Regions from separate parts of the Fusibacter sp. QWL-12 genome, predicted to be linked through region 1. Evidence: a T-box and tRNA genes for the amino acid it is inferred to sense, from the RefSeq annotation. Region 1 holds a T-box; the other regions hold tRNA genes.
What was found. The T-box of region 1 lies ahead of alaS (alanine--tRNA ligase). A T-box ahead of a tRNA ligase gene usually reads a tRNA of that ligase, here a tRNA-Ala.
Positions count from the first base shown of each region.

Region 2: it has a tRNA-Ala gene. The T-box ahead of alaS (alanine--tRNA ligase) is inferred to sense a tRNA for this amino acid. The anticodon was not compared.
Region 3: it has a tRNA-Ala gene. The T-box ahead of alaS (alanine--tRNA ligase) is inferred to sense a tRNA for this amino acid. The anticodon was not compared.
Region 4: it has a tRNA-Ala gene. The T-box ahead of alaS (alanine--tRNA ligase) is inferred to sense a tRNA for this amino acid. The anticodon was not compared.

Region 1 covers NZ_CM178745.1:354,476-362,296, forward strand. The annotation lists gene AC4PID_RS02125 (Fur family transcriptional regulator) at 260-703, opposite strand; gene AC4PID_RS02130 (DUF1292 domain-containing protein) at 731-1,021, opposite strand; gene ruvX (Holliday junction resolvase RuvX) at 1,040-1,480, opposite strand; gene AC4PID_RS02140 (aldo/keto reductase) at 1,534-2,484, opposite strand; gene AC4PID_RS02145 (IreB family regulatory phosphoprotein) at 2,481-2,735, opposite strand; gene alaS (alanine--tRNA ligase) at 2,790-5,414, opposite strand; T-box leader at 5,461-5,667, opposite strand; gene nifU (Fe-S cluster assembly scaffold protein NifU) at 5,718-6,164, opposite strand; gene nifS (cysteine desulfurase NifS) at 6,167-7,342, opposite strand; gene AC4PID_RS02165 (RrF2 family transcriptional regulator) at 7,362-7,821, opposite strand, start outside.
Region 2 covers NZ_CM178745.1:2,319,731-2,327,551, reverse strand. The annotation lists gene cdaA (diadenylate cyclase CdaA) at 1-66, opposite strand, end outside; gene AC4PID_RS11345 (chorismate mutase) at 167-532, opposite strand; tRNA gene AC4PID_RS11340 (tRNA-Phe) at 678-753, opposite strand; tRNA gene AC4PID_RS11335 (tRNA-Ile) at 761-837, opposite strand; tRNA gene AC4PID_RS11330 (tRNA-Ser) at 851-939, opposite strand; tRNA gene AC4PID_RS11325 (tRNA-Arg) at 945-1,021, opposite strand; tRNA gene AC4PID_RS11320 (tRNA-Gly) at 1,031-1,105, opposite strand; tRNA gene AC4PID_RS11315 (tRNA-Tyr) at 1,113-1,197, opposite strand; tRNA gene AC4PID_RS11310 (tRNA-Thr) at 1,209-1,284, opposite strand; tRNA gene AC4PID_RS11305 (tRNA-Asp) at 1,292-1,368, opposite strand; tRNA gene AC4PID_RS11300 (tRNA-Val) at 1,397-1,472, opposite strand; tRNA gene AC4PID_RS11295 (tRNA-Glu) at 1,476-1,550, opposite strand; tRNA gene AC4PID_RS11290 (tRNA-Met) at 1,568-1,642, opposite strand; tRNA gene AC4PID_RS11285 (tRNA-Leu) at 1,651-1,737, opposite strand; tRNA gene AC4PID_RS11280 (tRNA-Asn) at 1,753-1,827, opposite strand; rRNA gene rrf (5S ribosomal RNA) at 1,853-1,969, opposite strand; rRNA gene AC4PID_RS11270 (23S ribosomal RNA) at 2,126-5,043, opposite strand; tRNA gene AC4PID_RS11265 (tRNA-Ala) at 5,182-5,257, opposite strand; rRNA gene AC4PID_RS11260 (16S ribosomal RNA) at 5,463-6,994, opposite strand; gene AC4PID_RS11255 (YczE/YyaS/YitT family protein) at 7,532-7,821, shown strand, end outside.
Region 3 covers NZ_CM178745.1:461,091-468,911, forward strand. The annotation lists tRNA gene AC4PID_RS02715 (tRNA-Thr) at 1-59, opposite strand, end outside; tRNA gene AC4PID_RS02720 (tRNA-Asp) at 67-143, opposite strand; tRNA gene AC4PID_RS02725 (tRNA-Val) at 172-247, opposite strand; tRNA gene AC4PID_RS02730 (tRNA-Glu) at 251-325, opposite strand; tRNA gene AC4PID_RS02735 (tRNA-Met) at 343-419, opposite strand; tRNA gene AC4PID_RS02740 (tRNA-Met) at 440-514, opposite strand; tRNA gene AC4PID_RS02745 (tRNA-Leu) at 523-609, opposite strand; tRNA gene AC4PID_RS02750 (tRNA-Asn) at 625-699, opposite strand; rRNA gene rrf (5S ribosomal RNA) at 724-840, opposite strand; rRNA gene AC4PID_RS02760 (23S ribosomal RNA) at 996-3,913, opposite strand; tRNA gene AC4PID_RS02765 (tRNA-Ala) at 4,052-4,127, opposite strand; rRNA gene AC4PID_RS02770 (16S ribosomal RNA) at 4,299-5,830, opposite strand; gene AC4PID_RS02775 (hypothetical protein) at 5,835-5,999, opposite strand; gene AC4PID_RS02780 (hypothetical protein) at 6,485-6,874, opposite strand; gene AC4PID_RS02785 (DNA gyrase subunit A) at 6,921-7,821, opposite strand, start outside.
Region 4 covers NZ_CM178745.1:2,849,527-2,857,347, reverse strand. The annotation lists gene AC4PID_RS13710 (AI-2E family transporter) at 1-703, opposite strand, end outside; tRNA gene AC4PID_RS13705 (tRNA-Gly) at 892-966, opposite strand; tRNA gene AC4PID_RS13700 (tRNA-Val) at 980-1,055, opposite strand; tRNA gene AC4PID_RS13695 (tRNA-Leu) at 1,062-1,145, opposite strand; tRNA gene AC4PID_RS13690 (tRNA-Arg) at 1,171-1,247, opposite strand; tRNA gene AC4PID_RS13685 (tRNA-Cys) at 1,256-1,330, opposite strand; tRNA gene AC4PID_RS13680 (tRNA-Lys) at 1,338-1,413, opposite strand; tRNA gene AC4PID_RS13675 (tRNA-Gly) at 1,418-1,491, opposite strand; tRNA gene AC4PID_RS13670 (tRNA-Gly) at 1,495-1,569, opposite strand; tRNA gene AC4PID_RS13665 (tRNA-Leu) at 1,574-1,657, opposite strand; tRNA gene AC4PID_RS13660 (tRNA-Val) at 1,667-1,742, opposite strand; tRNA gene AC4PID_RS13655 (tRNA-Glu) at 1,746-1,820, opposite strand; tRNA gene AC4PID_RS13650 (tRNA-Asn) at 1,856-1,930, opposite strand; rRNA gene rrf (5S ribosomal RNA) at 2,039-2,155, opposite strand; rRNA gene AC4PID_RS13640 (23S ribosomal RNA) at 2,311-5,229, opposite strand; tRNA gene AC4PID_RS13635 (tRNA-Ala) at 5,368-5,443, opposite strand; rRNA gene AC4PID_RS13630 (16S ribosomal RNA) at 5,649-7,180, opposite strand; gene AC4PID_RS13625 (hypothetical protein) at 7,214-7,348, opposite strand; gene AC4PID_RS13620 (indolepyruvate oxidoreductase subunit beta) at 7,696-7,821, opposite strand, start outside.

The sequences.
Region 1 (7,821 bases):
ATTCTTGTTATTTGTGTTATTTGTGTTATTTGTATTATTTGTGTTCTTATTGTTAGTATTGTTCCTATTGTTTCTATTTGTGTTGTTTTTCTTTTGTGGGGTCGAAACCGTTTCACCCATATTATTTTTCATGTTATCTTTTATTTCTTCATTATTTATTTTCTTTGTCATATGTCACCTCTTATCTAATCTACAGTCAATTTTTCCGATCCGACTGCGCCGATGACACCGTTCCTATTTACGAAAAAGAAACCCTGTACTAAACAAGGTTTTTACATTTACTACAAATACCATAAAATTTTAACTTATGATCTAGGATCTCAAACGCATATTCCTTTTCAATCTTATTTTCAAGCTCATCTAATAAATCGCCTTCCACTTCAATTACTGCACCACATTGTGTGCAGATTAAGTGATGGTGATTGTGATGACCTTCATCATTGTATAGTTCATAACGTACACAGCCGTCCTCTAAATTTAAGGAAGATACGACTTCAAGCTCCTCGAGTAATTGTAAAGTTCTATAAACAGTTGCCAGACCCATTTCAGGATTGGTTTGCTTAACGATGTCATATATTTCTTCTGTATTGAGATGTAAGCCTTTGTTCGCTTCAATGGCACTCAATATCGCTATTCTCTGTGGTGTTAATTTATAACCCGCTTCCTTTAACTTCTTCTTGTATCCATCATATACTGAACTCATAATCTCACCTCAATACTATTATTATTCTTATTCTTCGTCCATTTCGTCTAACAATTCATTGTATGCATCTACAACTGAATTTAATTCATCTTCATCTTCGATTGTTTCAAAAACAAACTCAGCATCTTCTTCTGAAACTCTAAAAATGAGTATTTCATCTTCATCATTTACGTTTGATAAAATTGCATATTCTTGACCATCAAGCTCAAGATTCGCAATCACATTAAACAGTGTTGGCACACCATTCTCGTCTAGTAATTCAACCACATCAGATTCTTCAAAATCTGGTTCTACTACATCGAATAAATTATCGCTCATGTTTTTTCTCCTTCTCTATTAAACCGTTCTATTTCGATCTAAATAACCTTGCAAAATCAAAGAGGCTGCGAGCATATCCACGACTTTTTTACGGTTTTCGCGTCTTACATCGCCTTCAATCAACGCACGAGTTGCGCTCATCGTCGTTAATCTTTCATCCCAGAATTCGATTTTTACTTTTTCTTTAATTCGATCGGAATAAATCAATTTTTTTTCTAATTTATCCATGAATTGCTTGGTTTTCTCTCCTTGAGGTCCAACTGTACCATTCATGTTATATGGCATTCCCGCCACAATAGTCGTTACTTCATATTCATTAATCAAATCAATCAATCGATCGATATCTTGCTTAATCGACTGTCTTATTATGGTTTCTTTTCCCTGTGCAGTTATCAATAAAGCATCGCTTATAGATACGCCAATTGTACGGTCACCGACATCCAATCCCATTATTCTCATTTAATCATATCCTCCAGTATACCGTATTTAAACGCTTTATACAATGTTAATTATCAATAGACTTTAATGCAAAACTCAGGGCAAACCGTTGAGCAGTAACCACACAAAACACAACGCGATCGCTCCACTTTTGCGATACCATCTTCCAGTGAAAGTGCTTTGTGGTCACACTTTTCTACACATGCCCCACAGCCTATGCACCAGTCTGCTATTTGTAGCTTCTTTTCTTTATGGTCAATTCGACGAATCATTTCATCCGTGATAGATTCACCAAGGATTCTTGCGACATTATAATCAATTTCTGCAGTAGATTGCATTCCAAACGCAATCGCATCCAAATAGGTTTGAGATTTAAGATAGTCAAAACATTGATCAATACCACCAAGAAGATTCCCACCACCAAATGGTTTCATGCCAAAAACGCCACCGCCTAAAGCCTTGTAGCGTAAAAGAGCTTTTTCCATATCTTCGCGTGTACCATCTTGTATCCCAAGTCCATTTATATTCGTAATTGGATGTACAATTTCAATTTCAGGGTATTTAATAGCCCCTAGAACACCTGCTACATAATGTGTTGAAATGCCAAAAGCTCTAATTTTGCCTTGTTGCTTTTGTTTTAAAAAATATTCTATTGCTTCATAGTGTCCCTTAATCGTAAGTTCACTCATTTGTTCATGAAGCATAAACACATCTACGTAATCTGTTCCCATCTCACGGAGTGCTTTTTCAAAGCTTTCCTCAGCTGTTGCTTCAGAGTACGCATAACACTTGCTAGCGATCACAAGTTTTTCTCTTCCAACTCTCTTAATAGCTTCTTTTAAATGTGCGTATGTTTCATATAACTCAGCAGTGTCTATAAAGTTAATGCCTTTCGAATAGGCATATTCAATCAATGAGGCCCCTTCATTAGCGCTCAAATCGCGTTGAAGCGGCCCCATTGTTAAACTTCCGAAGCAAATCTTTGATACCTCAATATTTGACTTCCCTAATTTGCTATAAATCATTTCTTGTTGTTCTCAATATAATAGTTGATTAGAACTTCGAGGATATCATCTCGTTCGATTTTTTTAATCATAGTTCTTGCATCGTTGTGTGTTGTGATATAGGTAGGGTCACCAGAGATCAGATAACCAATCAATTGATTAACAGGGTTGTACCCTTTTTCATCAAGTGCGTTGTACACATAAAGCAAAATGTCTTTATGCTCACCATTTTCAAGATAATCCTCTACACTAAATTTCATCGTATTTTTCATCGGAGTCCCCCTTCTAATCGAAGTAATTTATCCTATGATGTCATTATACCCTTTTTAGCTTAATAAATCATAAACTTTTTGAAGAGCTTCTTCAACTTTTTCAGGGTCTTTGCCACCTGCTTGTGCCATGTTTGGTTTACCACCACCACCGCCACCAGCGATTTTTGCAACTTCTCTAATGATATTGCCAGCATGAGCGCCTTTTTTAACCGCTACATCAGAAACCATAGCAAGGAGTTCAACCTTTCCATCTGCTACGTTTGCAAGTACCACGACACTGTTCTCAAACTGATTTTTAACTTGATCACCCATGTTGCGAAGCGTGTTCATGTCAACGCCATCAAATTTTGCAGTTACAACTTGGTAGCCATTTATTTCTTTCATACTGCTTAGTACATCAGATAAAGCATTTTTAGCTAATTTATTCTTTAAAGCTTCATTTTCTCGTTGAAGCGACTTAATCTCAACTTGTAGTTGTTCTGCCTTATGGCCAACTTCACCTATACTTGTTTTAAGAATATCAGAAACTTGATGAAGCTTATTGTCTAAATCTGTAAGCAATTTGTAAACATTTTCACCTGTGAACGCTTCAATTCTTCTTACACCAGCTGCAACACCAGTTTCACTGACGATTTTAAAGAGACCAACTTCAGCAGTGTTAGTAAGATGTGTACCCCCACAAAGCTCAATACTATAATCACCCATAGTTACGACTCTAACTGATTCTCCGTATTTTTCACCAAATAACGCCATTGCGCCTTTTTCTCTAGCACGGTCAATCGACATTTCTTCAGTTACAACGGGTAGAGAATTAAAGATTTGTTCATTGACAAGCTTTTCAATCTTCATCAAATCATCATGTGAAATTGCTTCAAAATGAGAAAAGTCAAATCTCAATCTCTCTGGGCTAACCATAGAACCAGCTTGCTCAACGTGAGTTCCAAGAACTGTTCTAAGTGCTTTATGCAAAAGATGGGTTGCAGAGTGATTTCTTGCTGTTGCCATACGTTTTTGTACGTTTACACTTGCTGTAACCGTATCATTGGTTTTAACACTACCTTTTAAAATTCTAACTTGATGGCTGATGATTCTACCAACGCTTTTTTTAGTTTCTAGAACCTCTGCCATGAAGTGATCGTTGAAAATATGGCCAACATCCCCCACCTGACCGCCACCTTCTGGATAGAAAGGTGTTTGATCAAGTACTAACGTTACATCCATCCCTTCAATTGCTTCAGGTACGATTTCATCACCTACGACAGCGACAATTTTACAAGTCTCTTGTAAGCTTTGATAGCCAATAAAGCTCGACACGACATCTTTAGGTAGTTGTGCAACTGCATCGCTTGCCCAGCCGAGTTCATCGCCATTTCCCCTAGCATTTCTAGCTCTTTCTTTTTGGTTCTCCATTTGAACTTCAAACTCTTTCTCGTTGACACTGAGTCCTTGCTCTTCAAGAATTTCTAATGTCAACTCAATAGGGAAACCATACGTATCATAGAGCTTAAAAGCACGTTCGCCGTCTAGAACCGTTAAGTTATTTGACTTAAGGCCTTCGATGTACTCATTCAAAATATTTAAACCTTGATCAATCGTCGCTTGGAAACGTTCTTCCTCGATAGAAATGATACGTTTAATATAATCTTGTCTTTCAACTAAGTTATTGTAGTTATCGCCATATGCTTCAATGACTGTATCTACTAATATTGTTAAGATATTACCTGTCATACCTAACTTCTTAGCGTGACGAGCAGCACGTCTTAAAAGTCTTCTAAGAACGTAACCACGACCTTCATTGTTTGGCATAATGCCATCGCCAACCATGAACGTAACTGCTTTAACGTGATCTGTAACGATTCTAACTGAGATATCTCTGTCTCTATCTTTACCATATACAACGCCTGAATTTGAAATAACAGCATCTCTAATCAACTTAATCGTATCAACTTCGAAAATAGTATCCACATCTTGCATGATACAAGCGATTCTTTCTAGCCCCATTCCTGTATCAATGTTCTTTTTCTCAAGCTCACTATAATTGCCATTTTCATCTCTATCGAATTGAGTAAATACGTGATTCCAGAATTCAAGGAATCTTTCACACTCACAGCCAGGACGGCAATTAGGATCGCCACAACCATACGCTTCGCCTCTATCGAAATAGATTTCTGAGCAAGGACCACATGGACCTGTTCCGATCTCCCAGAAGTTATCCGCTTTACCAAGGCGCGTAATTTTTTCTTCTGGAATGCCGATGACATCTCTCCAAATTGCAAACGCTTCATCATCTTCTAAATAAACAGATGGCCAAAGCTTTTCTACAGGCATTTCTAAAACTTCAGTGATAAACTCCCAACCGTACTTAATTGAGCCTTCTTTAAAATAATCACCAAAAGAAAAGTTCCCTAACATTTCAAAAAAAGTTGCATGTCTAGCTGTTTTTCCTACGTTATCGATATCGCCAGTTCGAATACATTTTTGACAAGTTGCCATCGTTGAATTCGGTGGCACTTCAACACCTGTGAAATAATTTTTGAGTGGTTGCATACCTGCATTTACAAGTAACAAACTCTTATCGCCATGCGGTACAAGCGAATAACTTGAAGTAACATAGTGACCTTTTGATTCATAAAATTCTAAAAATGCTTTTCTAATTTCATTTAAACCCATTTTTTTCATAATGTGACCTCCCCAATTTATCGTACAAAAAAACCTCCAAAGAAAATGTAGGGACGACTTATCGCGGTACCACCCTACTTATTGGGCAACGCCCAATCACTTTGAAGGTTAAACTGCATCATAACGTTTGCAAAACGCACTTTCCTACTATCCGTTCAGAAAATGGGCTCGGAAGCTGCTTCGATTCTTGCGCATTTCCACCACACATACGCTCTCTATCGTTGAATCTACTCCTCTTCGTCTATGCCTGTCATTTATTCTTATCACATTTTAACACATTTATTTTTAAAGAACAAATATTTTTTAAAACTCGATATCGACAACTTCATGATCATGATCGTGCTCTTCGTGTGGATCAAAGCCCTCAAGTCCAGCATAAGTCTTGCCATTTTTATGTGCATAATCATAAATTGCAGCTTTAAGCGCTTGCTCAGCAAGTACAGAGCAATGTACTTTAACTGGAGGTAATCCACCTAAAGCATCTACAACTTGCTTATTTGTAACCTTTAAAGCATCTTCAATGCTCAGTCCCATAATAAGCTCTGTTGCGATAGATGAAGCTGCTATAGCAGAACCACAACCAAATGTTTTAAACTTTATATCTTTGATATGATCGTTTTCAACTTTTATATAGATGCGCATGATGTCGCCACATTTCACATTGCCTACTTCGCCAACACCATCAGCATTTTCAATTTCTCCAACGTTTCTTGGGTTCATGAAATGATCCATTACCTTCTCAGTATACATGCTTACTTTCCTCCCTGTACCCTGTCATATAAAGGGGACATCATTCTTAATTTTTGAACTACCTCTTTTAAAGCTTCTATTGTATAATCCACATCTTCCTCTGACGTAAAATCGCCAATTGTCAGACGAAGTGACCCGTGTGCAATTTCATGTGGTAACCCAATCGCAAGCAACACATGCGAAGGATCAAGTGAACCAGACGTACACGCTGAACCGCTTGAACCACCAATCCCTTTTGCATTCAAACTAAGTAGTAGCGCTTCTCCCTCAATAAACTCAAAGCAAACGTTTACATTGCCAGGGTGACGTTCAGTAGGATGACCGTTGTATTTTACATAATCAACCGATTCTAAAATACCTTTAACCAATCTTTCTCTAAGCGCAACCAGCTTAGCAACGTGCGTTTCAAGATTTTGATCAGCTAGCTCTGCGGCTTTCGCAAAGCCCATGATACCAGCTATATTTTCAGTACCTGCACGACGTTTTCTTTCCTGTGCGCCACCTTCTATAAGGTTGTGAATGCGAATCCCTTTTTTAATGTAAAGTGCACCCACGCCCTTTGGTCCATAAATTTTGTGACTAGAGACGCTCATCAAGTCAATCCCAAGTGCATTTACATCTATTTTGACATTGCCATAAGCTTGTACGGCATCAGTATGGAAAATTGCGCCACCTTCATGAACGATTTTTGAAATTTCTTCGATTTTTTGCATCGTTCCAATTTCATTATTAATGAACATGATTGAAACCAGAACTGTCGTCGGTTTCATCGCTGCTTTAAGTGCCTCTAAATCTATTTGTCCATAGGCATCAACATCCAAATAAGTGACTTCAAAGCCTTCTTTTTCAAGTGCCTCACATGTATGAAGAATTGCGTGATGCTCTATTTTAGTCGTAATAATATGGTTACCCTTTGCTTTGTTCGCATGCATAACCCCTTTTAATGCCCAGTTATCGGATTCAGAACCACCAGCTGTAAAATAAATCGTATCCGCTGCTGTACCCATGGTTGCAGCTACGCGAGAACGTGCATTTTCTAAAGCTCTTTTAGCGTCCTGTCCAAAACTGTGTATGCTTGAAGCATTGCCGAATGTCTCGGTAAAATAAGGAAGCATTTCTTGGACAACTTCCTCTTTAACTGGTGTTGTCGCTGAATAATCTAAGTAAATTTTTCTCACTTCTTACCCCTCCAAAACGTTATTTGCATTCACAAATGCTATTAATGATAAGACTCTCCTGATTGGTTTGATAGTCGTCTATCATATGTTGTAAAGTAATTGAATTTACGACACTTGTAATGCTTTCATAAATCTTTTCATAAATGACCTTTGTGACACAATACCTCGAGTGATCACAAACCTCTTCTTCTGTATCCATTACAACACAATCCGTAGGCGCTAAGGGACCTTCCAAAGTCGTTAAAATAACGCCAACAGTTATCTCGGTTGGACCTTTAGCAAGCATGTAGCCGCCTTGAGCTCCTCTAACGCTTTCAACCAGTCCAGCTTTTCTTAAAGGCGATATCAATTGTTCTAGATAGTTAACTGAAATCGCTTGTCTTTCAGCTATGCTAGTTAGTGAAATTGGACCATCGCCATAGTTTAGTGCAAGATCAAACATCGCCTTTAGACCATAACGGCCTCGTGTAGATAATTTC
Region 2 (7,821 bases), 2.0 Mb from region 1:
ATAATTTAATTTAACTTCTGATAAGAAAGCCATCATTGTGTCAAACAATGAATTAATAAATTCCATAAACACCTCAAAAATTCTTTAATAAATACCATTTCAAGTATACTATTAATGGGTTCAATTTACATGAGCTAACTGAGAATCTTAATATAATTGTAATTCTTTATCTATTATTGCTTTGTCTCAGCCTACTATGCCTCATTATTGATTCATACAGTTCAACTAAAAAATTCAAATCCTCTTGATTTACTAAAATCTTATTCTCTATGGCCAAATTCTTCACTCTTTCTAGCAATCTATTCTCTCGTTCTGAATCTAAAACTTCAATTTGCTGTTCTCTTTTGTATTCTCCAACTAAATCTGTGATGCTATACCTCTCTGAAAGTAATCTGATAAGATTCTTATCGATTTCATCTAATTGATTTCTATATTGTATTAACGGAGAATCCAATATATTAGAATCGTTTAATGTATTATTTCCCAATTCTCTTTTCTCTCTTTCCTCTTCTTTAAATCCATTTTGATTCATAATTATGTTTCCTTTGCACTTACACAGATTTAGTGTTTTGGTTATATTGAGATAATCCATATTATCTTTGTAATATTAATACTATAACTTATTTGACAAAAAAGTAAAAGACCAACGACTAAGAAATCTTAATCATTGATCTAGATGGTGCCCAGAGGCGGAATCGAACCACCGACACGGGGATTTTCAGTCCCCTGCTCTACCGACTGAGCTATCTGGGCATAATTGTGGTGGGCATAAGTGGACTCGAACCACCGACCTCACGCTTATCAGGCGTGCGCTCTAACCAGCTGAGCTATACGCCCACAATTATTTAAATGGCGGAGAGGGTGGGATTCGAACCCACGTGGGCTTGCACCCTAACGGTTTTCAAGACCGCCCCGTTATGACCGCTTCGGTACCTCTCCTTATATGGCGCGTCCGTAGGGACTCGAACCCCAAACCCCCGCCTTAGAAGGGCGGTGCTCTATCCAGTTGAGCTACGGACGCCTATTAAATTGGAGCGGAAGACGAGATTCGAACTCGCGACCCTCGCCTTGGCAAGGCGATGCTCTACCACTGAGCCACTTCCGCATATTTTTGGTGGAGGGAGAAGGATTCGAACCTTCGAAATCTCAGATAACGGATTTACAGTCAGCCCCCTTTGGCCACTCGGGAACCCCTCCACTTTGAAAAATGGAGCCGGTGATGGGACTCGAACCCGCGACCTACTGATTACAAGTCAGTTGCTCTACCAATTGAGCTACACCGGCATATAAATGGCGATCCAGAAGGGACTCGAACCCTCGACCTCTAGCGTGACAGGCTAGCGTTCTAACCAACTGAACTACTGGACCGCGATGAACTTATTTCTAAGTTCAAAAATGGTGGAAGTTATAGGGATCGAACCTATGACCCTCTGCTTGTAAGGCAGATGCTCTCCCAGCTGAGCTAAACTTCCAAATGGTGACCCCTAGGGGAATCGAACCCCTGTTACCGCCGTGAAAGGGCGGTGTCTTGACCGCTTGACCAAGGGGCCTAGGATGAAAATATTCATGGTTGCGGAGGCAGGATTCGAACCTGCGGCCTTTGGGTTATGAGCCCAACGAGCTGCCACTGCTCCACTCCGCGATAAAAGTTGGTGCCGAGGACCGGAATCGAACCGGTACGGTGTCGCCACCGCAGGATTTTAAGTCCTGTGCGTCTGCCAGTTCCGCCACCACGGCAACTTTTAAATAAAATGGCTCCAAGGGAGGGATTCGAACCCTCAGCCTATCGGTTAACAGCCGAGTGCTCCACCATTGAGCTACCTTGGAATATAAGTTGTAAAAACAACTTTTTAACTAGCAACGTTCTACTCTCCCAAGCAGCTGCCCGCTAAGTACCATCGACGCTGGAGGACTTTACTTCTGTGTTCGGTATGGGAACAGGTGTTGCCCCTCCGCCATCGTCACTAGATATGAATTTGCTTTGCAAATTCAGCCGTGGGTCTGTTTACGAAGTAAATAGACTAGGCTTTCTATTAAAACATCATAAAATGATGGTTTCAACAGTTTAAGGTATATACCCTAAAAACTACATACAGATCATTCATTAAAAGTTTTAGTAAAAATCTTGGTCAAGACCTCGACCTATTAGTACCTGTCAGCTGAATGCATTACTGCACTTACACCTCAGGCCTATTACCACATTATCTTCATGGGGTCTTACTCCATTTCTGGATGGGAAATCTCATCTTAAGGGGGGCTTCGCGCTTAGATGCCTTCAGCGCTTATCCCGTCCAAACTTAGCTACTCAGCTGTGCCTTTGGCAAGACAACTGATCCACCAGAGGTTTGTCCATCCCGGTCCTCTCGTACTAAGGACAGCTCCTCTCAAATTTCCTACGCCCACAGCAGATAGGGACCGAACTGTCTCACGACGTTCTGAACCCAGCTCGCGTGCCTCTTTAATGGGCGAACAGCCCAACCCTTGGGACCTACTTCAGCCCCAGGATGAGACGAGCCGACATCGAGGTGCCAAACCTCCCCGTCGATGTGGACTCTTGGGGGAGATAAGCCTGTTATCCCCGGGGTAGCTTTTATCCGTTGAGCGATGGCCCTTCCATGCGGTGCCACCGGATCACTAAGCTCTACTTTCGTACCTGCTCGAAATGTCTCTCTCGCAGTCAAGCTCCCTTTTGCCTTTACACTCTTCGCGCGATTTCCAACCGCGCTGAGGGAACCTTTAGGCGCCTCCGTTACTCTTTAGGAGGCGACCGCCCCAGTCAAACTGCCCACCTGACATTGTCCTGAATCAGGGTAACTGATTACAGTTAGAATAACGTTATATCAAGAGTGGTATCCCAACGGTGACTCCATTAAGACTGGCGTCCTAACTTCTAAGTCTCCCACCTATCCTGTACATGATATACCATTATCCAGTGCCAAGCTACAGTAAAGCTCCACGGGGTCTTTCCGTCTAGCTGCGGGTAACCGGCATCTTTACCGGTACTACAATTTCACCGAGTCTATTGTTGAGACAGCGTCCAAATCGTTACGCCTTTCGTGCGGGTCGGAACTTACCCGACAAGGAATTTCGCTACCTTAGGACCGTTATAGTTACGGCCGCCGTTTACTGGGGCTTCGGTTCTATGCTTCGATTGCTCTAACACTTCCCCTTAACCTTCCAGCACCGGGCAGGCGTCAGCCCCTATACATCATCTTTCGATTTAGCAGAGACCTGTGTTTTTGGTAAACAGTCGCTTGGACCTATCCTCTGCGGCCACCACTAGCTCTGAACCTGTGATGGCACCCCTTCTCCCGAAGTTACGGGGTCATTTTGCCGAGTTCCTTAACAATAGTTTTCTCGCTCGCCTTAGTATTCTCTACTCTCCTACCTGTGTCGGTTTACGGTACAGGCACCTGCTCCCTCGATAGAAACTTTTCTCGACAGTGTGATATCTGCTACTTCGCTACTATTTTCACTCCCCATCACAGCTCACCCTTACAAGAGGCGGATTTGCCTACCTCTCAGACTCGCTGCTTGGACGCACTCAACCAATCGTGCGCTTAGCATAACCTCCTGTGTCATTCCCTCTCTCAAACGGTTCTCGGTGGTACAGGAATCTTTACCTGTTGTCCATCGCCTACGACTTTCGTCCTCGGCTTAGGTCCTGACTTACCCTGAGCGGACGAACCTTCCTCAGGAAACCTTAGGTTTTCGGCGGACGGGATTCTCACCCGTCTCTCGTTACTCATGCCAACATTCTCTCTTCTATACAGTCCACACGTCCTTACGATCGTGCTTCACCCCGTATACAATGCTCCTCTACCAATTAGATTACTCTAATTCCATAGCTTCGGTAGTAAGTTTGAGCCCCGGTAATCTTCGGCGCAGGATCACTCGACTAGTGAGCTATTACGCACTCTTTAAATGTATGGCTGCTTCTAAGCCAACATCCTAGTTGTCTGGGCAATCCCACATCCTTTTCCACTTAACTTACATTTTGGGACCTTAGCTGATGGTCTGGGCTGTTTCCCTTTTGACTATGAATCTTATCACACATAGTCTGACTCCTGAGTATAAGATATCGGTATTCGGAGTTTGATAGTCTTCGGTAGCCGGTGAAAGCCCCTAGGACATTCAGTGCTCTACCCCCGTATCTCTTTACCTCAAGGCTAGCCCTAAAGCTATTTCGAGGAGAACCAGCTATCTCCGGGTTCGATTGGAATTTCTCCGCTATCCACATGTCATCCCAACCTTTTTCAACAGATATGGGTTCGGGCCTCCAAGAGGTTTTACCCTCGCTTCACCCTGCACATGGATAGGTCACCCGGTTTCGGGTCTACGCCATACAACTCATTCGCCCTTTTCAGACTCGCTTTCGCTGCGGCTCCGTGCCTGAAGCACTTAACCTTGCTGCATAACGTAACTCGTTGGCCCGTTCTACAAAAAGTACATGGTCGTTCTTTAACGAACTTCCATTGCTTGTAAACATAGGGTTTCAGGTTCTTTTCACTCCCCTCTCGGGGTTCTTTTCACCTTTCCCTCACGGTACTATTCACTATCGGTCACTAGGTAGTATTTAGCCTTGGCAGATGGTCCTGCCTGCTTCCCACAAAGTTTCACGTGCTCCGTGGTACTCCGGATCAGTCTCGCTATACTTCTCTTTTCGCTTACGTGGCTCTCACACTCTTCGGCCTGCTTTCCCAAGCAGTTCTGCTAAGATACATTTTCACTTTATCGACTGTCCACACCCCTTCGTCCGAAGACTTAGGTTTGGGCTATTTCCCGTTCGCTCGCCACTACTTAGGAAATCACTTTTGTTTTCTCTTCCTTCAGGTACTTAGATGTTTCAGTTCCCTGAGTTCCCTTCCTATAACCTATGAATTCAGTTATGGATGACTGGACATTACTCCAGCCGGGTTGCCCCATTCGGATATCTACGGATCTACACTTGCTTGCAGCTCCCCGTAGCTTTTCGCAGCTTACCACGTCCTTCTTCGGCTCCTAGTGCCAAGGCATCCGCCCTATGCTCTTATTATCTTGACCATTTGATATTATTTTACTAATATCGGGTTTTTTACTTCTTTCGATTTAGACTCTCATCTAAATCTACACTTTTTAATGTCTTCTCTATATGCAGTTTTCAAGGTACATGGTTTTTTCACAAGTATCAACTACTTGTCATGGTGGAGATTAAGAGATTCGAACTCTTGACCCCCTGCGTGCAAGGCAGGTGCTCTCCCAGCTGAGCTAAACCCCCATGAGATAAATTACTCCGTAATTTATCGAACCCGACGTGGGAAATCCTTTGGATTTCTAGGAGGGCATAAGTTCAAGCGTTTTTCTCGTTCTTAAGCTTCCTTTTCCGACTTGTTCGAAAATTGGGTGGTAACTTTTTATTCAATTAAGCATCTTATCTCTAAGACCCTCAAAATTGAACAGCGCAAATGTCTATTTCTCCTTAGAAAGGAGGTGATCCAGCCGCACCTTCCGATACGGCTACCTTGTTACGACTTCACCCCAGTCATTGGTTTCACCTTCGACAGCTCCCTCCTTGCGGTTAGGCCACTGGCTTCGGGCGCCCCCAACTTCCATGGTGTGACGGGCGGTGTGTACAAGACCCGGGAACGCATTCACCGCGACATTCTGATTCGCGATTACTAGCAACTCCAACTTCATGTGGGCGAGTTTCAGCCCACAATCCGAACTGGGATCGGCTTTTTAGGATTCGCTCCATCTTACGACTTCGCTGCCCGTTGTACCGACCATTGTAGCACGTGTGTAGCCCAGATCATAAGGGGCATGATGATTTGACGTCATCCCCACCTTCCTCCGTGTTATCCACGGCAGTCTGTCTAGAGGGTCCAGCATTACCTGATGACAACTAAACATAAGGGTTGCGCTCGTTGCGGGACTTAACCCAACATCTCACGACACGAGCTGACGACAACCATGCACCACCTGTCTCCTCTGTCCCGAAAGACATAGCCGGCTAAGGCTACTTCAGAGGGATGTCAAGACCTGGTAAGGTTCTTCGCGTTGCTTCGAATTAAACCACATGCTCCGCTGCTTGTGCGGGTCCCCGTCAATTCCTTTGAGTTTCACACTTGCGTGCGTACTCCCCAGGCGGAATACTTAATGCGTTTGCTGCGGCACCGAGTTTTGACGCCCGACACCTAGTATTCATCGTTTACGGCGTGGACTACCAGGGTATCTAATCCTGTTCGCTACCCACGCTTTCGTGCCTCAGCGTCAGTTACAGTCCAGTAAGTCGCCTTCGCCACTGGTGTTCCTCCTAATATCTACGAATTTCACCTCTACACTAGGAATTCCACTTACCTCTCCTGCACTCAAGCCTATCAGTTCCAAAGGCTTACATTGGTTGAGCCAATGCCTTTCACCCCTGGCTTGATAAGCCGCCTACGCACCCTTTACGCCCAGTGATTCCGGATAACGCTTGCCCCCTACGTATTACCGCGGCTGCTGGCACGTAGTTAGCCGGGGCTTCCTCCTATGGTACCGTCATTTGTTTCTTCCCATAGGACAGAGTTTTACAACCCGAAGGCCTTCATCACTCACGCGGCGTTGCTGCATCAGGCTTGCGCCCATTGTGCAATATTCCCCACTGCTGCCTCCCGTAGGAGTCTGGACCGTGTCTCAGTTCCAGTGTGGCCGATCACCCTCTCAGGTCGGCTACTGATCGTCGCCTTGGTAAGCCGTTACCTTACCAACTAGCTAATCAGACGCGGGCCCATCTCATACCGATAAATCTTTGTCGGCTACATCATGCGATGCTACCGACTTATAAGGTATTAATCACCGTTTCCAGTGGCTATCCCTTTGTATGAGGCAGGTTGCCCACGCGTTACTCACCCGTCCGCCGCTTTCATAAGTTTCACTTTGACCGAAGTCTCCACTCCACTTAATCACGCTCGACTTGCATGTGTTAGGCACGCCGCCAGCGTTCATCCTGAGCCAGGATCAAACTCTTAAAATTAATTTTAAGTTTTGCCTGTTATCTCAAAACGAGCTAACTTGCTTTTTGCTTCTCAATTTCTTGCGAAGCGTTTCCGTTTTTTTATCACTTCTTTTGTTGCTACTAGAGCCTCAAAAGGTTGACGAGAATTTTTCAATTCTTTTGGTTTTTTTCATTTGCGCTATTCAATTTTCAAGGTCCTATTTGTTAACCTTCACGTCCGCAATGTCTTGCGGCGACTTTATTATGATATCATCGTTCGTTTTCGTTGTCAATATCTTTTTCAAGTTTTTTTCACATTTTATTTACATGCTTTTTACATCTTTTTATGTGATTTTGAAGGCGCACTGTCTAGTGCTTGTTTATAATACCAAATTCCATTTTTGAAGTCAACACCCAAAATAAAAGAAAATATATTCAGTTTATTCAAAATAGTAGTGCAATTTTTTTCTTCTACTATATGTTGATTTTTTCATCATTATAATCTTTGCTTTAGATTTTAAATCAACTATGTTATTGTATAATTAGGGTATCGAAACAACAGACTCAGGAGGTCTTATGCAAAAAGAAGCCTTAATAAAGACACTAATCAGACTCCCTAAATTGATGTTTGGTTTTTTAATTATTGCGATTGGTATCACACTTACCTTATATGCAGATATGGGTTTAAACCCCTGGGGAACATTTCATCAAGGTGTTTCTGAAATCACAGGAATTAAATTTGGAGCTGTATCTCAATTAACTGGATTGGTTATTATCATCATCTCTCTTTTTATTAAACTCTATCCAGGTGTCGGCACTATTCTGAATATGTATTTTATTGGCTATTTTGTGGACTTGATTGATCA
Region 3 (7,821 bases), 110 kb from region 1:
CTCGAACCCGCGACCTACTGATTACAAGTCAGTTGCTCTACCAATTGAGCTACACCGGCATATAAATGGCGATCCAGAAGGGACTCGAACCCTCGACCTCTAGCGTGACAGGCTAGCGTTCTAACCAACTGAACTACTGGACCGCGATGAACTTATTTCTAAGTTCAAAAATGGTGGAAGTTATAGGGATCGAACCTATGACCCTCTGCTTGTAAGGCAGATGCTCTCCCAGCTGAGCTAAACTTCCAAATGGTGACCCCTAGGGGAATCGAACCCCTGTTACCGCCGTGAAAGGGCGGTGTCTTGACCGCTTGACCAAGGGGCCATGAATAAGAGTAAAAATGGTAGCGGCGGGCGGATTCGAACCACCGACCTTCCGGGTATGAACCGGACGCTCTAGCCAACTAAGCTACGCCGCCAAGTTAAAACAAAATATTCATGGTTGCGGAGGCAGGATTCGAACCTGCGGCCTTTGGGTTATGAGCCCAACGAGCTGCCACTGCTCCACTCCGCGATAAAAGTTGGTGCCGAGGACCGGAATCGAACCGGTACGGTGTCGCCACCGCAGGATTTTAAGTCCTGTGCGTCTGCCAGTTCCGCCACCACGGCAACTTTTAAATAAAATGGCTCCAAGGGAGGGATTCGAACCCTCAGCCTATCGGTTAACAGCCGAGTGCTCCACCATTGAGCTACCTTGGAATATAAGTTGTAAAAACAACTTTTAACTAGCAACGTTCTACTCTCCCAAGCAGCTGCCCGCTAAGTACCATCGACGCTGGAGGACTTTACTTCTGTGTTCGGTATGGGTACAGGTGTTGCCCCTCCGCCATCGTCACTAGATATGAATTTGCTTTGCAAATTCAGCCGTGGGTCTGTTTACAAAGTAAATAGACTAGGCTTTCTATTAAAACAACATAAAATGATGGTTTCAACAGTTTAAGGCATATACCCTAAAAACTACATACAGATCATTCATTAAAAGTTTTAGTAAAAATTTGGTCAAGACCTCGACCTATTAGTACCTGTCAGCTGAATGCATTACTGCACTTACACCTCAGGCCTATTACCACATTATCTTCATGGGGTCTTACTCCATTTCTGGATGGGAAATCTCATCTTAAGGGGGGCTTCGCGCTTAGATGCCTTCAGCGCTTATCCCGTCCAAACTTAGCTACTCAGCTGTGCCTTTGGCAAGACAACTGATCCACCAGAGGTTTGTCCATCCCGGTCCTCTCGTACTAAGGACAGCTCCTCTCAAATTTCCTACGCCCACAGCAGATAGGGACCGAACTGTCTCACGACGTTCTGAACCCAGCTCGCGTGCCTCTTTAATGGGCGAACAGCCCAACCCTTGGGACCTACTTCAGCCCCAGGATGAGACGAGCCGACATCGAGGTGCCAAACCTCCCCGTCGATGTGGACTCTTGGGGGAGATAAGCCTGTTATCCCCGGGGTAGCTTTTATCCGTTGAGCGATGGCCCTTCCATGCGGTGCCACCGGATCACTAAGCTCTACTTTCGTACCTGCTCGAAATGTCTCTCTCGCAGTCAAGCTCCCTTTTGCCTTTACACTCTTCGCGCGATTTCCAACCGCGCTGAGGGAACCTTTAGGCGCCTCCGTTACTCTTTAGGAGGCGACCGCCCCAGTCAAACTGCCCACCTGACATTGTCCTGAATCAGGGTAACTGATTACAGTTAGAATAACGTTATATCAAGAGTGGTATCCCAACGGTGACTCCATTAAGACTGGCGTCCTAACTTCTAAGTCTCCCACCTATCCTGTACATGATATACCATTATCCAGTGCCAAGCTACAGTAAAGCTCCACGGGGTCTTTCCGTCTAGCTGCGGGTAACCGGCATCTTTACCGGTACTACAATTTCACCGAGTCTATTGTTGAGACAGCGTCCAAATCGTTACGCCTTTCGTGCGGGTCGGAACTTACCCGACAAGGAATTTCGCTACCTTAGGACCGTTATAGTTACGGCCGCCGTTTACTGGGGCTTCGGTTCTATGCTTCGATTGCTCTAACACTTCCCCTTAACCTTCCAGCACCGGGCAGGCGTCAGCCCCTATACATCATCTTTCGATTTAGCAGAGACCTGTGTTTTTGGTAAACAGTCGCTTGGACCTATCCTCTGCGGCCACCACTAGCTCTGAACCTGTGATGGCACCCCTTCTCCCGAAGTTACGGGGTCATTTTGCCGAGTTCCTTAACAATAGTTTTCTCGCTCGCCTTAGTATTCTCTACTCTCCTACCTGTGTCGGTTTACGGTACAGGCACCTGCTCCCTCGATAGAAACTTTTCTCGACAGTGTGATATCTGCTACTTCGCTACTATTTTCACTCCCCATCACAGCTCACCCTTACAAGAGGCGGATTTGCCTACCTCTCAGACTCGCTGCTTGGACGCACTCAACCAATCGTGCGCTTAGCATAACCTCCTGTGTCATTCCCTCTCTCAAACGGTTCTCGGTGGTACAGGAATCTTTACCTGTTGTCCATCGCCTACGACTTTCGTCCTCGGCTTAGGTCCTGACTTACCCTGAGCGGACGAACCTTCCTCAGGAAACCTTAGGTTTTCGGCGGACGGGATTCTCACCCGTCTCTCGTTACTCATGCCAACATTCTCTCTTCTATACAGTCCACACGTCCTTACGATCGTGCTTCACCCCGTATACAATGCTCCTCTACCAATTAGATTACTCTAATTCCATAGCTTCGGTAGTAAGTTTGAGCCCCGGTAATCTTCGGCGCAGGATCACTCGACTAGTGAGCTATTACGCACTCTTTAAATGTATGGCTGCTTCTAAGCCAACATCCTAGTTGTCTGGGCAATCCCACATCCTTTTCCACTTAACTTACATTTTGGGACCTTAGCTGATGGTCTGGGCTGTTTCCCTTTTGACTATGAATCTTATCACACATAGTCTGACTCCTGAGTATAAGATATCGGTATTCGGAGTTTGATAGTCTTCGGTAGCCGGTGAAAGCCCCTAGGACATTCAGTGCTCTACCCCCGTATCTCTTTACCTCAAGGCTAGCCCTAAAGCTATTTCGAGGAGAACCAGCTATCTCCGGGTTCGATTGGAATTTCTCCGCTATCCACATGTCATCCCAACCTTTTTCAACAGATATGGGTTCGGGCCTCCAAGAGGTTTTACCCTCGCTTCACCCTGCACATGGATAGGTCACCCGGTTTCGGGTCTACGCCATACAACTCATTCGCCCTTTTCAGACTCGCTTTCGCTGCGGCTCCGTGCCTGAAGCACTTAACCTTGCTGCATAACGTAACTCGTTGGCCCGTTCTACAAAAAGTACATGGTCGTTCTTTAACGAACTTCCATTGCTTGTAAACATAGGGTTTCAGGTTCTTTTCACTCCCCTCTCGGGGTTCTTTTCACCTTTCCCTCACGGTACTATTCACTATCGGTCACTAGGTAGTATTTAGCCTTGGCAGATGGTCCTGCCTGCTTCCCACAAAGTTTCACGTGCTCCGTGGTACTCCGGATCAGTCTCGCTATACTTCTCTTTTCGCTTACGTGGCTCTCACACTCTTCGGCCTGCTTTCCCAAGCAGTTCTGCTAAGATACATTTTCACTTTATCGACTGTCCACACCCCTTCGTCCGAAGACTTAGGTTTGGGCTATTTCCCGTTCGCTCGCCACTACTTAGGAAATCACTTTTGTTTTCTCTTCCTTCAGGTACTTAGATGTTTCAGTTCCCTGAGTTCCCTTCCTATAACCTATGAATTCAGTTATGGATGACTGGACATTACTCCAGCCGGGTTGCCCCATTCGGATATCTACGGATCTACACTTGCTTGCAGCTCCCCGTAGCTTTTCGCAGCTTACCACGTCCTTCTTCGGCTCCTAGTGCCAAGGCATCCGCCCTATGCTCTTATTATCTTGACCATTTGATATTATTTTACTAATATCGGGTTTTTTACTTCTTTCGATTTAGACTCTCATCTAAATCTACACTTTTTAATGTCTTCTCTATATGCAGTTTTCAAGGTACATGGTTTTTTCACAAGTATCAACTACTTGTCATGGTGGAGATTAAGAGATTCGAACTCTTGACCCCCTGCGTGCAAGGCAGGTGCTCTCCCAGCTGAGCTAAACCCCCATGAGAAATCGAAGATTTCTCAGTCGAACGTACGAATCGCTTGCGATTCGAGGAGACTATTGTCTCGATGTTCGTTCCGAAAAAATCATCTTTTAATGTTTTTTATTCAATTAAGCATCTTATCTCTAAGACCCTCAAAATTGAACAGCGCAAATGTCTATTTCTCCTTAGAAAGGAGGTGATCCAGCCGCACCTTCCGATACGGCTACCTTGTTACGACTTCACCCCAGTCATTGGTTTCACCTTCGACAGCTCCCTCCTTGCGGTTAGGCCACTGGCTTCGGGCGCCCCCAACTTCCATGGTGTGACGGGCGGTGTGTACAAGACCCGGGAACGCATTCACCGCGACATTCTGATTCGCGATTACTAGCAACTCCAACTTCATGTGGGCGAGTTTCAGCCCACAATCCGAACTGGGATCGGCTTTTTAGGATTCGCTCCATCTTACGACTTCGCTGCCCGTTGTACCGACCATTGTAGCACGTGTGTAGCCCAGATCATAAGGGGCATGATGATTTGACGTCATCCCCACCTTCCTCCGTGTTATCCACGGCAGTCTGTCTAGAGGGTCCAGCATTACCTGATGACAACTAAACATAAGGGTTGCGCTCGTTGCGGGACTTAACCCAACATCTCACGACACGAGCTGACGACAACCATGCACCACCTGTCTCCTCTGTCCCGAAAGACATAGCCGGCTAAGGCTACTTCAGAGGGATGTCAAGACCTGGTAAGGTTCTTCGCGTTGCTTCGAATTAAACCACATGCTCCGCTGCTTGTGCGGGTCCCCGTCAATTCCTTTGAGTTTCACACTTGCGTGCGTACTCCCCAGGCGGAATACTTAATGCGTTTGCTGCGGCACCGAGTTTTGACGCCCGACACCTAGTATTCATCGTTTACGGCGTGGACTACCAGGGTATCTAATCCTGTTCGCTACCCACGCTTTCGTGCCTCAGCGTCAGTTACAGTCCAGTAAGTCGCCTTCGCCACTGGTGTTCCTCCTAATATCTACGAATTTCACCTCTACACTAGGAATTCCACTTACCTCTCCTGCACTCAAGCCTATCAGTTCCAAAGGCTTACATTGGTTGAGCCAATGCCTTTCACCCCTGGCTTGATAAGCCGCCTACGCACCCTTTACGCCCAGTGATTCCGGATAACGCTTGCCCCCTACGTATTACCGCGGCTGCTGGCACGTAGTTAGCCGGGGCTTCCTCCTATGGTACCGTCATTTGTTTCTTCCCATAGGACAGAGTTTTACAACCCGAAGGCCTTCATCACTCACGCGGCGTTGCTGCATCAGGCTTGCGCCCATTGTGCAATATTCCCCACTGCTGCCTCCCGTAGGAGTCTGGACCGTGTCTCAGTTCCAGTGTGGCCGATCACCCTCTCAGGTCGGCTACTGATCGTCGCCTTGGTAAGCCGTTACCTTACCAACTAGCTAATCAGACGCGGGCCCATCTCATACCGATAAATCTTTGTCGGCTACATCATGCGATGCTACCGACTTATAAGGTATTAATCACCGTTTCCAGTGGCTATCCCTTTGTATGAGGCAGGTTGCCCACGCGTTACTCACCCGTCCGCCGCTTTCATAAGCTTCGCTTTGACCGAAGTCTCCACTCCACTTAATCACGCTCGACTTGCATGTGTTAGGCACGCCGCCAGCGTTCATCCTGAGCCAGGATCAAACTCTTAAAATTAATTTTAAGTTTTGCCTGTTATCTCAAAACGAGCTAACTTGCTTTTTTGCTTCTCAATTTCCCAAGAAGCGTTTCCGTTTTTTATCACTTCTTTTGCTGCTACTAGAGCCTCAAAAGGTTGACGAGAATTTTTCAATTCTTTTTGGTTTTTTTCATTTGCGCTATTCAATTTTCAAGGTCCTATTTATCTGCTTAGTTGTAAAGTTATAACTTTTAAAAGTTAGTGTTTACAACGGTGACAGCTATTTGATTATAGCAAACTTAGTTTTTAATGTCAAGAGAAACTTTAAATTTTTATTTGCTATTTTCTTTTGTTTTGCCAGCTTCAAAAGTTACTTGGTGAAGCGACTTGTTTATATTAACATCTAGTTATGATAGAGTCAATACCTTTTTCACATAATTTTTACTGGATTTTAAAGAAAGTCAATTCGTAATTTTCAGACATTTCCACAGTGTTATTTAAAATCTGCTTTCTAATTATTTCCTTCCTATATATGATGATGAACTTCATCAATACGACAGATGAAAACAGCAGCATCTATATTAACGAGATTGACTATAACCACAAAGTTTTTCAAGATCAATGAGGTGTGTGAACTTATAAAATAGAAAAAAGACCTCTGTTAGATATAACAGAGGTCTTTAAATTTATGATTAAATCAAATCAAAAATTTCGCGTGTAGTCACCTCATAGGTTACATATCTATTAAAGTAAGTTCTTTTACTAATGAGAATTTCATAGCCATCTTTTTCGAAAATCATACCTCTACCATAAACAGAAACAAAGTGCCATCCCATTTTGTTCATGGTTTCAGTATATACAGCATCACTTCCAACTAAGCCAATAAAGAAAAGCCCTTTCATTGATACTTTATGAATTGTAGTTTTTTTATTGGTTTCAACTTTTAATATACCTGATATCAAATCCAAGTATTTCAACTCATAGGTTACCTTTAAAATTAAAACAACAAGTGCAGCAATAACAAATACACTGAATGCTTTTTTTCTAGACTCACTATTATTACATAATTTGCAATTTGTCATTTTGACCTCCATATACAAACCTACGATTAATGGTATACCCCTTTAGTTATCCTTTAATCCATTTATTAATAGTTATTTTCTCTAGTGGATCAATTTCTTCACCCGATTTAGGAATATCTGATATTCTAAATCGATCAATATTCTCAAATGGATGATGTTCTGTCTTAAATAGGGCAGACATTGTACTGCCTTTTTTCAATCTCATGACTTGAATGCCTTTTGTATTTTTGGTTACCTTCTCTGTAACAAGTGAGGTGTTAAATACAATTGCTCTTATTTCTTTGCTTGATTCTCTAATAGCTGTTAAATCCGATTCCTCAGATAAATATAACATTTTTGCCAGTTTTGCTTCATCAGAATACGCTTTAACCAGTTTTTTTCGATTTGTCTTTGTTTTATAAGCTTCAAGAGGTACTCTTGCAACCTTTCCATTCTCAAATCCAAAGATCATAAATCCACTAAAATCATTTGTCACAACGCAATAAACGACTTCCTCTTCAGGATCCATTTCCAAAATATTAGGAAGATATACACCCAAACTACTTACTCGATGATCATCTATCTCATGAAGTTTCATTTTATATGCATTAAATTGATTTGTAAAAAAGATGATTTCGTCTTTATTCGATCCATCAAGTTCTTGTAGTATTTCATCTTCTTCCTTCATTTTATGCTCTCCACTTGAACGTAAAGATACCAAAGAGACTTTCTTTAAATAGTTATGCGCAGTAAAAAACACTTTAAGGTTATAATCTTCTATGTGCTCTTCAGGAATATGTCTTACAATTTCCTCTTCAGTTACCAACTCAGTTTTTCGAGGAGACCCATATTTTTTAGATACAGTTTGAAGATCCTTAATGATGAGTTTATCGATTTTCTTTTCGTTACTAATTAAGTCTCTTAATCTTTCTATTTCAGCTTCTAAATTAGATATTTCAGAGATTCGA
Region 4 (7,821 bases), 1.4 Mb from region 1:
CAGTGAGTTGACCACCTACAAACTTTGAAAATGTTCTTTCAGTCATCTGCATTAACTCACTTAAATATTTACTTACCTTTTTAGGTGCAAGCGCTTTATTTAAATCGGATACTATTTTAATAAGTTTTTCCTTTTGCCCCAATATATATGCCGAAAATATTATTCCCATAAATGTTATTAATGCACTAGATGTGATTCCTAGAGTTACATCAATCACTTTAATAAACGTATTTGCTGTAAACGATGAAAGTCCTACAAAAATTTCTTTAAAATTATCAAATAATTGAGCTGTGAGATCGCTTGATAAATTTAAGTCTTCATAAATATCAGTTCCCCACTCTGTCAATTTAACCGCATAATCAGGTAGTTTATCAATTAGTGTTTTAGCACTCGCCGCTACTTGCGGTACGATAAAGATAATAATAAGTGTAAAAGCCAATAATGTAATTAGATATGTTGACAATAAACTAACCATTCGACTTTTTTTATGTAGAGCTTTTAACTTAGAAGTGGATTTGATCATTTTTTCAATTTTTCTCATAAGCAAATTAAGAACAAAAGCAATTGCGATTCCAACTATTAGTGGTGTAAGCACAGAAAATAACTTTGATAAGAGTTTTGCTACAACTTCATAATACATAACGCCCCAAAATAGGATTATCGCATAAGTTACAATGGGAAAATATTTTTTAAATACTGACATTTTATACTCCTTAAATTGCTATATTCTTTTTTTACTCATTCTACTTTCTTCTATCATTATTATATCCAAATATCTAATCTTAAGTCAATTTATGCAAAAATAAAATCATATTAGAATACCATTAGAAGCTACAATCAAATATATAAATGCGGGTAAATAAAAAGACGAACACATTGTGTTCGTCTAAATGGAGCGGAAGACGAGATTCGAACTCGCGACCCTCGCCTTGGCAAGGCGATGCTCTACCACTGAGCCACTTCCGCAGATGAAATTAAATGGTGGAAGTTATAGGGATCGAACCTATGACCCTCTGCTTGTAAGGCAGATGCTCTCCCAGCTGAGCTAAACTTCCACAAAATGGTGCGGGTAGAGGGACTTGAACCCCCACGAACCAGTCACTAGATCCTAAGTCTAGCGCGTCTGCCAATTCCGCCATACCCGCGATTGTAATACTATAAAAACCTAAATGGCGCGCCCTAAGGGATTCGAACCCCTAACCTTCTGATTCGTAGTCAGACACTCTATCCAATTGAGCTAAGAGCGCATAAATTTTGGAGGCGGCGACCAGATTTGAACTGGTGAATAAGGGTTTTGCAGACCCGTGCCTTACCACTTGGCTACGCCGCCAAAAAAATGGTGATCCATCCGCGACTCGAACGCGGGACACCCTGATTAAAAGTCAGGTGCTCTACCGACTGAGCTAATGGATCACGATGGAGCGGGTGAAGAGAATCGAACTCTCACAACCAGCTTGGAAGGCTGGGGCTCTACCATTGAGCTACACCCGCAAGTGGAGCGGAAGACGAGATTCGAACTCGCGACCCTCGCCTTGGCAAGGCGATGCTCTACCACTGAGCCACTTCCGCAAATTGGTGCGGGTAGAGGGACTTGAACCCCCACGAACCAGTCACTAGATCCTAAGTCTAGCGCGTCTGCCAATTCCGCCATACCCGCGTATTAAAATGGTGGAAGTTATAGGGATCGAACCTATGACCCTCTGCTTGTAAGGCAGATGCTCTCCCAGCTGAGCTAAACTTCCAAATGGTGACCCCTAGGGGAATCGAACCCCTGTTACCGCCGTGAAAGGGCGGTGTCTTGACCGCTTGACCAAGGGGCCTAAATACTTTGGTAAAATACCAACCGATAAATAAATGGCTCCAAGGGAGGGATTCGAACCCTCAGCCTATCGGTTAACAGCCGAGTGCTCCACCATTGAGCTACCTTGGAATAAGCTTAACTTGTTAAGATTAGCCGACGTCGCAAATACAATTTGCGTGAAGGCACAAGTAACAAATATCAGCACTTTTGAAATTTTCATATAGTATGAGAATTTCTAACTAGCAACGTTCTACTCTCCCAAGCAGCTGCCCGCTAAGTACCATCGACGCTGGAGGACTTTACTTCTGTGTTCGGTATGGGAACAGGTGTTGCCCCTCCGCCATCGTCACTAGATAAAATTTCACGTAGTGAAATTTGCCGTAGGTCTGTTTACGAAGTAAATAGACTAGGCTTTCTATTAAAACATCATAAAATGATGGTTTCAACAGTTTAAGGCATATACCCTAAAAACTACATACAGATCATTCATTAAAAGTTTTAGTAAAAATTTGGTCAAGACCTCGACCTATTAGTACCTGTCAGCTGAATGCATTACTGCACTTACACCTCAGGCCTATTACCACATTATCTTCATGGGGTCTTACTCCATTTCTGGATGGGAAATCTCATCTTAAGGGGGGCTTCGCGCTTAGATGCCTTCAGCGCTTATCCCGTCCAAACTTAGCTACTCAGCTGTGCCTTTGGCAAGACAACTGATCCACCAGAGGTTTGTCCATCCCGGTCCTCTCGTACTAAGGACAGCTCCTCTCAAATTTCCTACGCCCACAGCAGATAGGGACCGAACTGTCTCACGACGTTCTGAACCCAGCTCGCGTGCCTCTTTAATGGGCGAACAGCCCAACCCTTGGGACCTACTTCAGCCCCAGGATGAGACGAGCCGACATCGAGGTGCCAAACCTCCCCGTCGATGTGGACTCTTGGGGGAGATAAGCCTGTTATCCCCGGGGTAGCTTTTATCCGTTGAGCGATGGCCCTTCCATGCGGTGCCACCGGATCACTAAGCTCTACTTTCGTACCTGCTCGAAATGTCTCTCTCGCAGTCAAGCTCCCTTTTGCCTTTACACTCTTCGCGCGATTTCCAACCGCGCTGAGGGAACCTTTAGGCGCCTCCGTTACTCTTTAGGAGGCGACCGCCCCAGTCAAACTGCCCACCTGACATTGTCCTGAATCAGGGTAACTGATTACAGTTAGAATAACGTTATATCAAGAGTGGTATCCCAACGGTGACTCCATTAAGACTGGCGTCCTAACTTCTAAGTCTCCCACCTATCCTGTACATGATATACCATTATCCAGTGCCAAGCTACAGTAAAGCTCCACGGGGTCTTTCCGTCTAGCTGCGGGTAACCGGCATCTTTACCGGTACTACAATTTCACCGAGTCTATTGTTGAGACAGCGTCCAAATCGTTACGCCTTTCGTGCGGGTCGGAACTTACCCGACAAGGAATTTCGCTACCTTAGGACCGTTATAGTTACGGCCGCCGTTTACTGGGGCTTCGGTTCTATGCTTCGATTGCTCTAACACTTCCCCTTAACCTTCCAGCACCGGGCAGGCGTCAGCCCCTATACATCATCTTTCGATTTAGCAGAGACCTGTGTTTTTGGTAAACAGTCGCTTGGACCTATCCTCTGCGGCCACCACTAGCTCTGAACCTGTGATGGCACCCCTTCTCCCGAAGTTACGGGGTCATTTTGCCGAGTTCCTTAACAATAGTTTTCTCGCTCGCCTTAGTATTCTCTACTCTCCTACCTGTGTCGGTTTACGGTACAGGCACCTGCTCCCTCGATAGAAACTTTTCTCGACAGTGTGATATCTGCTACTTCGCTACTATTTTCACTCCCCATCACAGCTCACCCTTTACAAGAGGCGGATTTGCCTACCTCTCAGACTCGCTGCTTGGACGCACTCAACCAATCGTGCGCTTAGCATAACCTCCTGTGTCATTCCCTCTCTCAAACGGTTCTCGGTGGTACAGGAATCTTTACCTGTTGTCCATCGCCTACGACTTTCGTCCTCGGCTTAGGTCCTGACTTACCCTGAGCGGACGAACCTTCCTCAGGAAACCTTAGGTTTTCGGCGGACGGGATTCTCACCCGTCTCTCGTTACTCATGCCAACATTCTCTCTTCTATACAGTCCACACGTCCTTACGATCGTGCTTCACCCCGTATACAATGCTCCTCTACCAATTAGATTACTCTAATTCCATAGCTTCGGTAGTAAGTTTGAGCCCCGGTAATCTTCGGCGCAGGATCACTCGACTAGTGAGCTATTACGCACTCTTTAAATGTATGGCTGCTTCTAAGCCAACATCCTAGTTGTCTGGGCAATCCCACATCCTTTTCCACTTAACTTACATTTTGGGACCTTAGCTGATGGTCTGGGCTGTTTCCCTTTTGACTATGAATCTTATCACACATAGTCTGACTCCTGAGTATAAGATATCGGTATTCGGAGTTTGATAGTCTTCGGTAGCCGGTGAAAGCCCCTAGGACATTCAGTGCTCTACCCCCGTATCTCTTTACCTCAAGGCTAGCCCTAAAGCTATTTCGAGGAGAACCAGCTATCTCCGGGTTCGATTGGAATTTCTCCGCTATCCACATGTCATCCCAACCTTTTTCAACAGATATGGGTTCGGGCCTCCAAGAGGTTTTACCCTCGCTTCACCCTGCACATGGATAGGTCACCCGGTTTCGGGTCTACGCCATACAACTCATTCGCCCTTTTCAGACTCGCTTTCGCTGCGGCTCCGTGCCTGAAGCACTTAACCTTGCTGCATAACGTAACTCGTTGGCCCGTTCTACAAAAAGTACATGGTCGTTCTTTAACGAACTTCCATTGCTTGTAAACATAGGGTTTCAGGTTCTTTTCACTCCCCTCTCGGGGTTCTTTTCACCTTTCCCTCACGGTACTATTCACTATCGGTCACTAGGTAGTATTTAGCCTTGGCAGATGGTCCTGCCTGCTTCCCACAAAGTTTCACGTGCTCCGTGGTACTCCGGATCAGTCTCGCTATACTTCTCTTTTCGCTTACGTGGCTCTCACACTCTTCGGCCTGCTTTCCCAAGCAGTTCTGCTAAGATACATTTTCACTTTATCGACTGTCCACACCCCTTCGTCCGAAGACTTAGGTTTGGGCTATTTCCCGTTCGCTCGCCACTACTTAGGAAATCACTTTTGTTTTCTCTTCCTTCAGGTACTTAGATGTTTCAGTTCCCTGAGTTCCCTTCCTATAACCTATGAATTCAGTTATGGATGACTGGACATTACTCCAGCCGGGTTGCCCCATTCGGATATCTACGGATCTACACTTGCTTGCAGCTCCCCGTAGCTTTTCGCAGCTTACCACGTCCTTCTTCGGCTCCTAGTGCCAAGGCATCCGCCCTATGCTCTTATTATCTTGACCATTTGATATTATTTTACTAATATCGGGTTTTTTACTTCTTTCGATTTAGACTCTCATCTAAATCTACACTTTTTAATGTCTTCTCTATATGCAGTTTTCAAGGTACATGGTTTTTTCACAAGTATCAACTACTTGTCATGGTGGAGATTAAGAGATTCGAACTCTTGACCCCCTGCGTGCAAGGCAGGTGCTCTCCCAGCTGAGCTAAACCCCCATGAGATAAATTACTCCGTAATTTATCGAACCCGACGTGGGAAATCCTTTGGATTTCTAGGAGGGCATAAGTTCAAGCGTTTTTCTCGTTCTTAAGCTTCCTTTTCCGACTTGTTCGAAAATTGGGTGGTAACTTTTTATTCAATTAAGCATCTTATCTCTAAGACCCTCAAAATTGAACAGCGCAAATGTCTATTTCTCCTTAGAAAGGAGGTGATCCAGCCGCACCTTCCGATACGGCTACCTTGTTACGACTTCACCCCAGTCATTGGTTTCACCTTCGACAGCTCCCTCCTTGCGGTTAGGCCACTGGCTTCGGGCGCCCCCAACTTCCATGGTGTGACGGGCGGTGTGTACAAGACCCGGGAACGCATTCACCGCGACATTCTGATTCGCGATTACTAGCAACTCCAACTTCATGTGGGCGAGTTTCAGCCCACAATCCGAACTGGGATCGGCTTTTTAGGATTCGCTCCATCTTACGACTTCGCTGCCCGTTGTACCGACCATTGTAGCACGTGTGTAGCCCAGATCATAAGGGGCATGATGATTTGACGTCATCCCCACCTTCCTCCGTGTTATCCACGGCAGTCTGTCTAGAGGGTCCAGCATTACCTGATGACAACTAAACATAAGGGTTGCGCTCGTTGCGGGACTTAACCCAACATCTCACGACACGAGCTGACGACAACCATGCACCACCTGTCTCCTCTGTCCCGAAAGACATAGCCGGCTAAGGCTACTTCAGAGGGATGTCAAGACCTGGTAAGGTTCTTCGCGTTGCTTCGAATTAAACCACATGCTCCGCTGCTTGTGCGGGTCCCCGTCAATTCCTTTGAGTTTCACACTTGCGTGCGTACTCCCCAGGCGGAATACTTAATGCGTTTGCTGCGGCACCGAGTTTTGACGCCCGACACCTAGTATTCATCGTTTACGGCGTGGACTACCAGGGTATCTAATCCTGTTCGCTACCCACGCTTTCGTGCCTCAGCGTCAGTTACAGTCCAGTAAGTCGCCTTCGCCACTGGTGTTCCTCCTAATATCTACGAATTTCACCTCTACACTAGGAATTCCACTTACCTCTCCTGCACTCAAGCCTATCAGTTCCAAAGGCTTACATTGGTTGAGCCAATGCCTTTCACCCCTGGCTTGATAAGCCGCCTACGCACCCTTTACGCCCAGTGATTCCGGATAACGCTTGCCCCCTACGTATTACCGCGGCTGCTGGCACGTAGTTAGCCGGGGCTTCCTCCTATGGTACCGTCATTTGTTTCTTCCCATAGGACAGAGTTTTACAACCCGAAGGCCTTCATCACTCACGCGGCGTTGCTGCATCAGGCTTGCGCCCATTGTGCAATATTCCCCACTGCTGCCTCCCGTAGGAGTCTGGACCGTGTCTCAGTTCCAGTGTGGCCGATCACCCTCTCAGGTCGGCTACTGATCGTCGCCTTGGTAAGCCGTTACCTTACCAACTAGCTAATCAGACGCGGGCCCATCTCATACCGATAAATCTTTGTCGGCTACATCATGCGATGCTACCGACTTATAAGGTATTAATCACCGTTTCCAGTGGCTATCCCTTTGTATGAGGCAGGTTGCCCACGCGTTACTCACCCGTCCGCCGCTTTCATAAGTTTCGCTTTGACCGAAGTCTCCACTCCACTTAATCACGCTCGACTTGCATGTGTTAGGCACGCCGCCAGCGTTCATCCTGAGCCAGGATCAAACTCTTAAAATTAATTTTAAGTTTTGCCTGTTATCTCAAAACGAGCTAACTTGCTTTTTGCTTCTCAATTTCTTGCGAAGCGTTTCCGTTTTTTATCACTTCTTTTGTTGCTACTAGAGCCTCAAAAGGTTGACGAGAATTTTTCAATTCTTTTTGGTTTTTTTCATTTGCGCTATTCAATTTTCAAGGTCCTATTTATTACCCTTTGTGTCCGCAATGTCTTGCGGCGACTCTCTTATGATATCACCGTTCGTTTTCGTTGTCAATATCTTTCTTAGAGTTTTTCATAAAGTTTTTAACATCGATTTAACATAAATCTCAATGTTTATATATTACGCTTTACTCACTCGTCTTAAACATTTTTGTGTTCTCGACAGGTGCTTAGTTATAATAACACCATTTATTTTTTGAGTCAAGCTAAAATGTAAAAGAAAAACTATTCAGAAAACTATACTTATCTATAAAAGAAAACGCCACTATAACAGTGGCGTAATTCTTACTATGATAATACGATTTATAAATCGCTACTAGTTCACTTGGTTTATACCAATTTCAAAAGCTTTGATATTGATATCAATAAACTTCTCTTTTACGTTCTCTTTAATAATCTCTGTCCAATCAATTGCCGACTCGAGCCCCATCGCCTTAACAAG